Regions from separate parts of the Pseudomonas sp. URMO17WK12:I7 genome, predicted to be linked through region 1. Evidence: predicted binding sites of a transcription regulator. Region 1 holds the regulator's gene; each other region holds the start of a gene.
The links. Region 1 encodes sigma-54, which starts transcription at its own class of promoters, with help from an activator protein. Its sites were predicted from a motif close to ANTGGCATNNANNTTGCTNT; they were not measured.
Positions count from the first base shown of each region.

Region 2: the regulator sigma-54 is predicted to act here: its motif matches at 1,361-1,380, upstream of H040_RS26645 (CmpA/NrtA family ABC transporter substrate-binding protein).
Region 3: the regulator sigma-54 is predicted to act here: its motif matches at 1,876-1,895, upstream of glnA (type I glutamate--ammonia ligase).

Region 1 covers NZ_QLTL01000002.1:133,998-137,270, forward strand. Annotated here, with positions in the region: gene ptsN (PTS IIA-like nitrogen regulatory protein PtsN) at 1-365, opposite strand, end outside; gene hpf (ribosome hibernation-promoting factor, HPF/YfiA family) at 378-686, opposite strand; gene H040_RS02795 (RNA polymerase factor sigma-54) at 765-2,258, opposite strand; gene lptB (LPS export ABC transporter ATP-binding protein) at 2,434-3,159, opposite strand; gene lptA (lipopolysaccharide transport periplasmic protein LptA) at 3,160-3,273, opposite strand, start outside.
Region 2 covers NZ_QLTL01000030.1:24,206-27,478, forward strand. Annotated here, with positions in the region: gene rmf (ribosome modulation factor) at 1-172, shown strand, start outside; gene H040_RS26640 (quinone-dependent dihydroorotate dehydrogenase) at 269-1,294, opposite strand; gene H040_RS26645 (CmpA/NrtA family ABC transporter substrate-binding protein) at 1,422-2,624, shown strand; gene H040_RS26650 (ANTAR domain-containing response regulator) at 2,636-3,211, shown strand.
Region 3 covers NZ_QLTL01000010.1:224,440-227,712, forward strand. Annotated here, with positions in the region: gene H040_RS15860 (chorismate mutase) at 1-221, opposite strand, end outside; gene glnA (type I glutamate--ammonia ligase) at 372-1,778, opposite strand; gene thiI (tRNA uracil 4-sulfurtransferase ThiI) at 2,250-3,273, shown strand, end outside.

The DNA of each region.
Region 1 (3,273 bases):
ATCTGGCGGAGCAGTTCGAGGTGCGCATCGGTGGCGGCTTCTGGCACCAGCAGGACGAACAGCAAGTCCACTGGCGCGCCGTCGATGGCGTCGAAATCAATGGGGGCGGCGAGGTGGAGCAGGGCACTTACCGGGCTCTCGCAACCCTTGAGGCGGCAATGCGGGATTGCGATGCCATTGCCAAATCCAGTGGAGCCCAGTTTTTCGCGGGCGATCAGCTTCTCGAAGAGATCTTGCTCATCAAGCTCGGGGACTTCGCGGTGGACCGCAGTGGCGATCGTTTCCAGCGCGCGTTTTTTACTGCTGACGCCCGGCACGTTCACCAGGGAACGGCCGGGGGTCAGGATGGTTTCAAGTCGGATCATGGATGAGAGGGATCAGCGGGCGGCTGCACCTTGCAGCAAGCTTTGCTGTTTTTCCTTGTGTTTTTTCAGTTGGCGGTCGAGCTTGTCGGCCAAGGCGTCGATCGCTGCATACATGTCTTCGTGTTCCGCGTTGGCAACCACTTCGCCGCCTGGAATCTGCAGGGTCGCCTCGACCTTCTGCTGCAGTTTCTCGACTTTCATGATGACCTGCACGTTGGTGATCTTGTCGAAGTGACTTTCCACGCGAGCGAGCTTTTCGAGCACATAATCGCGCAGTGGCTGGGTGACTTCTACATGCTGTCCACTGATATTGACTTGCATACAGCTTCTCCTTTGTTGCCCGTGCATAAAGAGGCAGGTCTTGCACCTGCCCCACAAACGCTGTGGCACATCCAGGGGCTACATCAGTCGCTTGCGCTCGCTCGACGGTGCGATGCCGAGAGACTCGCGGTACTTGGCGACGGTGCGACGGGCTACCTGGATGCCTTGTGCCTCCAGTAAACCAGCGATCTTGCTGTCACTCAATGGCTTTTTCTGATTTTCCGCCGCAACCAGTTTCTTGATGATCGCGCGGATCGCTGTAGACGAGCATTCTCCGCCTTCGGCAGTGCTGACGTGGCTGGAGAAAAAGTATTTCAGTTCATAGATGCCACGTGGGGTGTGCATGTATTTCTGCGTGGTCACACGCGAAATGGTCGACTCATGCATGCCCACAGCTTCGGCGATGTCATGCAAAACCAATGGCTTCATCGCTTCGTCGCCGTGGTCGAGGAAGCCGCGCTGGTGCTCGACAATCTGCGTGGCGACCTTCATCAGCGTTTCGTTGCGGCTTTGCAGGCTCTTGATGAACCAGCGTGCCTCTTGCAGCTGATTGCGCATGAAGGTGTTGTCGGCGCTGGTATCGGCGCGGCGGACGAAGCCTGCGTACTGCGGGTTGACCCGCAGGCGCGGGATCGCTTCCTGGTTCAGCTCGACCAGCCAGCGGTCGCTGTCCTTGCGCACGATCACATCAGGTACAACGTATTCCGGCTCGCTCGACTCGATCTGCGAACCTGGCCGCGGGTTGAGGCTTTGCACCAGCTCGATCACCTGGCGCAACTCATCTTCCTTGAGCTTCATGCGGCGCATCAGCTGGCTGTAGTCGCGGCTGCCGAGCAGGTCGATGAAGTCGGTGACCAGGCGCTGGGCTTCGCTGATCCACGGGGTGCTGGCAGGCAGCTGGCGCAGTTGCAGCAGCAGGCACTCGCCCAGGGTGCGTGCGCCGACGCCGGCTGGCTCGAACTGTTGAATTCGGTGCAGCACTGCCTCGACCTCGTCGAGCTCGATGTCCAGCTCCGGGTCGAAGCCTGCACAGATTTCTTCGAGGGTGTCTTCCAGGTAGCCCTGGCCGTTGATGCTGTCGATCAGGGTGACGGCGATCAGGCGGTCGGTATCGGACATCGGTGCCAGGTTCAGCTGCCACAGCAGGTGGCTCTGCAGGCTTTCGCCGGCCGATGTGCGGGTGGTGAAGTCCCACTCGTCGTCATCGTTGCTCGGCAGGCTGCTGGCGCTGGTCTGGTAGATGTCTTCCCAGGCGGTGTCGACTGGCAGCTCGTTGGGGATTCGCTCGTTCCACTCACCGTCTTCCAGGGTTTCGGCACTGCTGGTGCTTTCCTGGAAGCTGTTGTCCTGGACTTCGGCGGCCGGCTTGTTCTCGGCGTTGTCCGCCATCGGGTCGCTATTGTCGAAGTCGTCGCCGTCTTCCTGACGTTCGAGCATCGGATTGGACTCCAGCGCTTCCTGGATTTCCTGCTGGAGGTCCAGGGTGGAGAGCTGAAGTAGGCGGATGGCCTGTTGCAACTGAGGAGTCATCGTCAGTTGCTGGCCCATTTTTAGGACGAGCGATGGTTTCATGGCTGGGGCTTAATACCTTGTTCGCCGGCGCGCATGCGCCATCCACTACACGAGGGCGCCGGAGCGCCAAATTCAAGCAAGTTTTATGCCTCAAATTGTAGCGTTTGCCTAGAGCGCTGTAACAACTTAAGCCCCGACAGGGCGTTATTGCCAGCGCTCCAGGCAGATCCCGGGGTCAGAGTCGGAACTCGTGGCCCAGGTAGACTTCCTTGACCAGGTCATTGGCCAGGATGGTCTCGGCGTCACCTTCGGCGATCAGCTGACCATCGTTCACGATGTAGGCGGTTTCGCAGATATCCAAGGTTTCACGGACGTTGTGGTCGGTGATCAGTACACCGATGCCCTTGGCCTTGAGGTGATGGATGATCTGCTTGATGTCGCCCACGGAGATCGGGTCGACACCGGCAAACGGTTCGTCCAGCAGGATGAACTTCGGTGCAGTGGCCAGGGCGCGGGCAATTTCGACCCGGCGGCGTTCACCACCGGAAAGGCTCATGCCGAGGTTGTCGCGGATGTGGCTGATGTGGAATTCCTGCAGCAGGCTTTCCAGTTCTTTGCGCCGGCCTTCGCGGTCGATGTCCTTGCGGGTCTCGAGAATGGCCATGATGTTGTCGGCCACCGACAGCTTGCGGAAGATCGAGGCTTCCTGCGGCAGGTAGCCGATACCGGCGCGGGCGCGCCCGTGCATGGGCTGGTGGCTGACATCGAGGTTATCGATCAGCACGCGCCCCTGGTCGGCCTGGACCAGGCCTACGATCATGTAGAAGCAGGTGGTCTTGCCGGCGCCATTGGGGCCGAGCAGGCCGACGATCTGCCCGCTGTCGATCGACAGGCTGACATCGCGCACGACTTGCCGCCCCTTGTAGCTCTTGGCCAGGTGCTGGGCTTTGAGGGTTGCCATTTACTCGGCCTTCTTCTTCGGCTGGATCACCATGTCGATGCGCTGACGTGGCTGAGTCACGTTGCCACCACGACCGGCGGTCGCAACCTGGGTCTTGGTGTTGTAGACGATCTT
Region 2 (3,273 bases), on a different contig from region 1:
TGGCTACCAATACGGGGTCACCGGCAAATCCCGCGAACTTTGCCCCTTTACTCTACCTTCAGTTCGCCAAGCCTGGATCAACGGCTGGCGCGAAGGTCGCGGTGATAACTGGGACGGAATGACTGGCACCGCTGGCATCCATAGACTCAACGAAAATCACGCCGTTGGCTGATCGAGGACACTGAATTCGAGTTACCATGCGCGCCCTATCCGGGCGGCGGGCTTCGGCCCAAGGGCCCCTTGAAGGGGCCCTTTTTTATGCCCGCCGTCAGGCCTTGGGCATTGCCGCGATCGCATCCACCGCTTCACGGATCAGCGCTGGCCCCTTGTAGATGAACCCCGAGTAGATCTGCACCAAGCTCGCCCCAGCAGCGATCTTCTCGGCCGCATGACGGCCTTCGGTAATGCCACCGGCGGCGATGATCGGCAGCTTGCCACCCAGCTCACCTGCAAGCACCTTCACAATGTGCGTGCTCTTCTGAAGCACGGGCGCACCCGACAGGCCACCGGCCTCGCCACCATGCTCCAGCGCTTCGACTCCCTCGCGGCTCAGGGTGGTGTTGGTGGCAATCACCGCATCCATTCCCGACTCCATCAGCGCCGAGGCCACCAGCGCGGTTTCCTCGTCGCTCATGTCCGGCGCAATCTTGATCGCCAGCGGCACCCGCTTGCCCTGCTCGGCGGCCAACTGCTCACGGCGCTCGGCCAGGGCATCCAGCAGCTGCTTGAGCGAGTCGCCGAACTGCAGGCTGCGCAGGCCTGGGGTGTTCGGCGAGCTGACGTTGACGGTGACGTAACTGGCCTCGGTATAGACCTTGTTCAGGCAGATCAGGTAGTCGTCGACCGCACGCTCGACCGGGGTATCGAAGTTCTTGCCGATGTTGATGCCCAGCACCCCGTCATAGCGCGCAGCACGCACGCGCTCGAGCAGGTGATCGACGCCCAGGTTGTTGAACCCCATGCGGTTGATGATCGCCGCCGCCTGCGGCAGGCGGAACAGCCGAGGCTTGGGGTTGCCAGGCTGCGGGCGTGGGGTCACGGTGCCGATCTCGACGAAGCCAAAGCCCAGCTGGGCGAAGCCGTCGATGGCCGCGCCGTTCTTGTCCAGGCCCGCCGCAAGCCCTACCGGGTTGGCGAAGTTCAAACCCATCACGGTCACCGGCAGCGCAGCCGGCTGCTTGCACAGCACACCGTTGAGCCCAAGCCGGCCACCGGCGCCGATCAGGTCCAGGGACAGGTCATGGGAGGTTTCCGGGGAAAGCTTGAACAGCAGCTGGCGGGCCAGGGTATACATGGGCGGGCAAGGCTCGGGGTGAGTGAGGCAGCGATTATAGCCAGCGCGCGCCTGGCATGACAGGGGCTTGGCACATGGGTTGCTACTTCGCTTGCCTACAGCCTATTCAGTACGGGCGAGGACCTTTGTGAATACAGCACCTCTCGCCTGGGTAAACGGTAGCGACGCGCCGGAAAAACCCAGCCTCAACATTGGCTACATGGCCCTGACCGATTGCGCCTCGGTGGTGGTCGCCGCCACCCAGGGCTTCGCCCAGCAACAGGGCCTGACGCTCAACCTCAAGCGCCAGGGCTCCTGGGCCGGCTTGCGCGACAAGCTGGCCAGCGGCGAGCTGGATGCCGCCCACTGCCTCTATGGCCTGGTCTACGCGGTGCACCTGGGCATCGGTGGCGTGCCAGCCAGCGACATGGCGGTGCTCATGGGCCTGAACCAGAATGCCCAGGCCATCCACCTGTCGCCAGCCTTGCAGCACAAAGGCGTGACCAGCCCTGAGGCACTGGCGCACCTGGTGCACCAGCATGGCGCACGGCTGACCTTTGCCCAGACCTTCCCCACCGGCACCCACGCCATGTGGCTGTATTACTGGCTGGCCAGCCAGGGTATCCACCCATTGCATGACGTCAGCAGCGTAGTGGTGCCACCCGCTCAGATGGCGGCGCACATCCAGGCTGGGCGCATCGACGGTTTCTGCGTCGGCGAACCCTGGGCCGCTGCCGCCGTCGGCCAAGGCCTGGGCTTCACCCTGGCTACCAGCCAGTCGATCTGGCCCGACCACCCGGAAAAAGTACTGGCCAGCGCTCGCGCCTTCGTCGAACAGTACCCCAATAGCGCACGCGCACTGATCAAGGCGGTGCTCGCCGCCAGCCGGTTCATCGAACAGAGCCCTGAGAACCTGCGCAGCACCGCACAACTGCTCAGCGGTAGCGCCTACCTGGACACACCGCTGGAACATGTCGAACCGCGCCTGCTGGGCAATTATCAGGACGGCCTGGGCAACGCTTGGCACGACCGGCACGCCCTGCGCCTGTACGACCAAGGCCGCGCCAATTGGCCTTATCTGTCGGACGGTATGTGGTTCATGACCCAATTCCGCCGCTGGGGCCTGCTGCACGATGACCCTGACTACCTGGGCGTGGCTCGCCAGGTGCAGCAATTGCAGGTGTACCGCGAGGCCGCCGCGTCGCTCGGCGTGCCATGCCCCGAGTCAGCCATGCGCAGCAGCCTGCTGATCGACGGTGTGCGTTGGGACGGCACTGACCCGTATGCCTATGCCCGCAGCTTCCGCCTGCACGCCCTGGGCGATACGCCCGGTGCCCGGATCGGTTTGTGAGGGGCATCGCCATGCTGCGCATACTGCTGATCGACGATACCCGGAACAAACTTGGCCGTCTCAAGGCCGCTTTGCGCGAAGCGGGCTTCGAGGTGATCGAAGCCCCGGACCTGACCATTGACCTGCCGTCCTGCATCGAAACGGTGCGCCCGGACGTGGTGCTGATTGATACCGACTCCCCCGACCGCGACGTGATGGAACAGGTGGTGCTGGTCAGCCGCGACCAGCCGCGGCCAATCGTGCTGTTCACCGACGAGCACGACCCGGCCGTAATGCGCCAGGCGATCCAGGCCGGGGTCAGCGCCTACATCGTTGAAGGCATTCATGCCGCACGCCTGCAGCCGATCCTCGATGTGGCCATGGCCCGTTTCGAAAGCGACCAGGCGCTCAAGGCCCAGCTGCTGGCCCGCGACCAGCAACTGGCCGAGCGCAAGCGCATCGAGCAGGCCAAGGGGTTGCTGATGAAGATGAAGAACTGCAACGAGGAACAGGCCTACACCCTGATGCGCCGGCAGGCCATGAGCCGGCAGCAGAAGCTCATCCAGGTAGCCGAGCAGATCATCGCCATGCATGAAATGCTCGGCTAGCACCGCAATCGCGCCCCTTGTAGGAGCGGCCTTGTGTCGCGAACGGCTGCTAAGCAGCCCCA
Region 3 (3,273 bases), on a different contig from region 1:
GCGGGTGCGGCCGCACGAACATTCGACAGCACCTGCTGTTCACGCGGGCTGGCCTGGACCGGTTGGTGCTTGTCCCACTTGTGCAAGGCGACAGCTTGCGCCAAGTCCAGGCGGCGCTCGATGGTCTCAAGCAGCGGGCCGAGGGCAGGGTGGTTGGGTTCTGATGCCGCGCAGCCGGTCAGAGCAAGGGCGGCGGCTGCAACGATGGGTAACGGGCGCATGATGAACCTCCGTGAAGTGAAGGTCCGAGTGTGCTGAAGCTGGCGCGTCACGTGGGTAGGAGCCTTCCGAAGTTACTGAAGGCAGAAACAGAAACGGCCTCCCGAAGGAGGCCGTCTTGATCAGGTCATCGACGCGAGGCGCCGATCAGATCAGCAGCTGTAGTACAGCTCGTATTCCAGCGGGTGCACGAAGGTGCGGACCTTGATTTCTTCTTCGCTCTTCAGCTCGATGAAGGCATCGATGAAGTCGTCGGAGAACACGCCGCCCTTGGTCAGGAACGCACGGCCTTTATCCAGCTCTTCCAGCGCTTCTTTCAGGCTGCCGCACACTTGCGGGATGTCCTTGGCTTCTTCTGGCGGCAGGTCGTACAGGTTCTTGTCCGCAGCATCGCCTGGGTGGATCTTGTTCTGGATACCGTCCAGGCCAGCCATCAGCAGGGCCGCGAAGGCCAGGTACGGGTTGGCCGATGGGTCCGGGAAGCGCGCTTCGATACGACGGGCTTTAGGGCTGCCGACGTATGGAATACGGATCGAGGCGGAACGGTTACGAGCCGAGTAGGCCAGCATTACCGGGGCTTCGAAGCCTGGAACCAGACGCTTGTACGAGTTGGTCGACGGGTTGGTGAAGCCGTTCAGGGCCTTACCGTGCTTGATGATACCGCCGATGAAGTACAGGGCGGTTTCGGACAGGCCGGCATAACCTTCACCGGAGAAGGTGTTCTTGCCTTCTTTCCAGATCGACATGTGTACGTGCATGCCCGAGCCGTTGTCGCCGTACAGTGGCTTCGGCATGAAGGTGGCGGTACGGCCGTAAGCGTCGGCAACGTTGTGCACGACGTACTTCAGGGCCTGTACTTCGTCAGCTTTCTTCACCAGGGTGTTGAACTTGACGCCGATTTCGTTCTGGCCGGCAGTCGCCACTTCGTGGTGGTGAACTTCAACGGTCTGGCCCATTTCTTCCAGAGCGTTGCACATGGCGGTACGGATTTCGTGGTCGTGGTCGAACGGCGGAACCGGGAAGTAGCCGCCTTTCACGCCTGGACGGTGGCCTTTGTTGCCGCCTTCCACGTCAGCGTCAGACATCCACGAGCCTTGCTCGGAGAAGATCTTGAACATCGAACCGGAGATGTCCGACTTGAACTTCACTTCGTCGAAGATGAAGAACTCAGGCTCTGGGCCTGCGAAGACGGTGTCACCGATGCCGGTGCTCTTCAGGTACTCTTCGGCGCGCTTGGCGATCGCACGTGGGTCGCGATCGTAGCCCTGCATGCTCGACGGGTCGACGATGTCGCAAGTGATGATCAGGGTTGGTTCTTCGGTGAACGGGTCCAGAACGGCGGTCTCGTCGACCGGCATCAGGATCATGTCGGAAGCTTCGATGCCTTTCCAGCCAGGGATGGAGGAACCGTCGAACATCTTGCCGACTTCGAAGAAGTCTTCGTCCAGGCCATCACGCGCCGGCATGGTCACGTGATGCTGTACGCCCTTGGTGTCCGTGAAACGCAGATCAATCCACTTGACGTCATGATCTTTGATGAGTTGAACCGACTTCGACATGTTGTCCTCCGGAGGGTCTAGAGCGCGGTGGGCCGCTGCTCTGGAAAAAGGGTGTTGCCGGGCGCGGATAGTCGGCCAAGCTTACCTGCCTCACAAGGGAGCAAATTGCATGCCAGTGCCCGAAAATGGCGAGGGCGAGATAAAAAGGGGCGTTTGCGGGCATTTGGTGGGCCTGTAGCGGGAGAAAGCGCACCCTTAGGAGGCAAGTTTCGAGCGCGAAGCACCAAATTAGTGCATTTAGGGAGGGCTGTGCTTTCTTTGAGGGCCTCTTCGCGGGTAAACCCGCTCCCACGGGGTAAGGGTGAACCTGAGGGGGCGGGTTTATCCGCGAAAGCGCCGGCACAAGCGCCGCCAACCCCGCCTCCTGCACTTATCTGAAAGCTTCTGATCAAAAGTTGGTCAAAAGCTGAGCAATTTCCGATATAATTCGCGCCCCTCATTTTCGGCAGGCCCTGCGCGCGCTGTTAACCAATGAAACTTATCGTCAAAGTCTTCCCAGAAATCACCATCAAGAGCCGGCCGGTGCGCAAGCGTTTCATCCGCCAGCTCGGCAAGAACATCCGCAACGTGCTCAAGGATCTCGATCCGGAGCTCGCGGTCGATGGTGTCTGGGATAATCTCGAGGTGGTCACCCGCGTCGAGGACGAAAAGGTCCAGCGCGAGATGATCGAGCGCCTCACCTGCACCCCGGGTATCACCCATTTCCTGCAGGTCGAGGAGTACCCGCTGGGCGACTTCGACGACATCGTCGCCAAGTGCAAGCACCACTTCGGCCACCTGCTGGCCGGCAAGCGCTTCGCCGTGCGCTGCAAGCGCGGCGGCCACCACGACTTCACCTCGATGGACGTCGACCGCTACGTCGGCAGCCAGTTGCGCCAGCAGTGCGGTGCCACCGGCATCGACCTGAAGACGCCGGAAGTGCTGGTGCGCATCGAAATTCGTGACCAGCGCCTGTATGTGATCCACAACCAGCACAACGGCATCGGCGGCTACCCGCTGGGTGCCCTGGAGCAGACCCTGGTGCTGATGTCCGGTGGTTTCGACTCCACCGTGGCGGCCTATCAGATGATGCGCCGCGGCCTGATGACTCACTTCTGCTTCTTCAACCTCGGCGGCCGTGCCCACGAGCTGGGCGTGATGGAAGTCGCCCACTACCTGTGGAAAAAGTACGGCAGCAGCCAGCGCGTGCTGTTCATCAGCGTGCCATTCGAAGAAGTGGTTGGCGAGATCCTCAACAAGGTCGACAACAGCTACATGGGCGTGACCCTCAAGCGCATGATGCTGCGCGGCGCGGCGCACATGGCCGATCGCCTGCAGATCGACGCGCTGGTCACCGGCGAGGCGATTTCCCAGGTCTCCAGCCAGACCTTGCCGAACCTGTCGATCATCGACTCGGCCACCGACAAGCTGGTGCTGCGCCCGTTGCTGGCCAGCCACAAGCAGGACATCATCGACCAGGCCACCGAAATCGGCACCGCCGACTTCGCCAAGCACA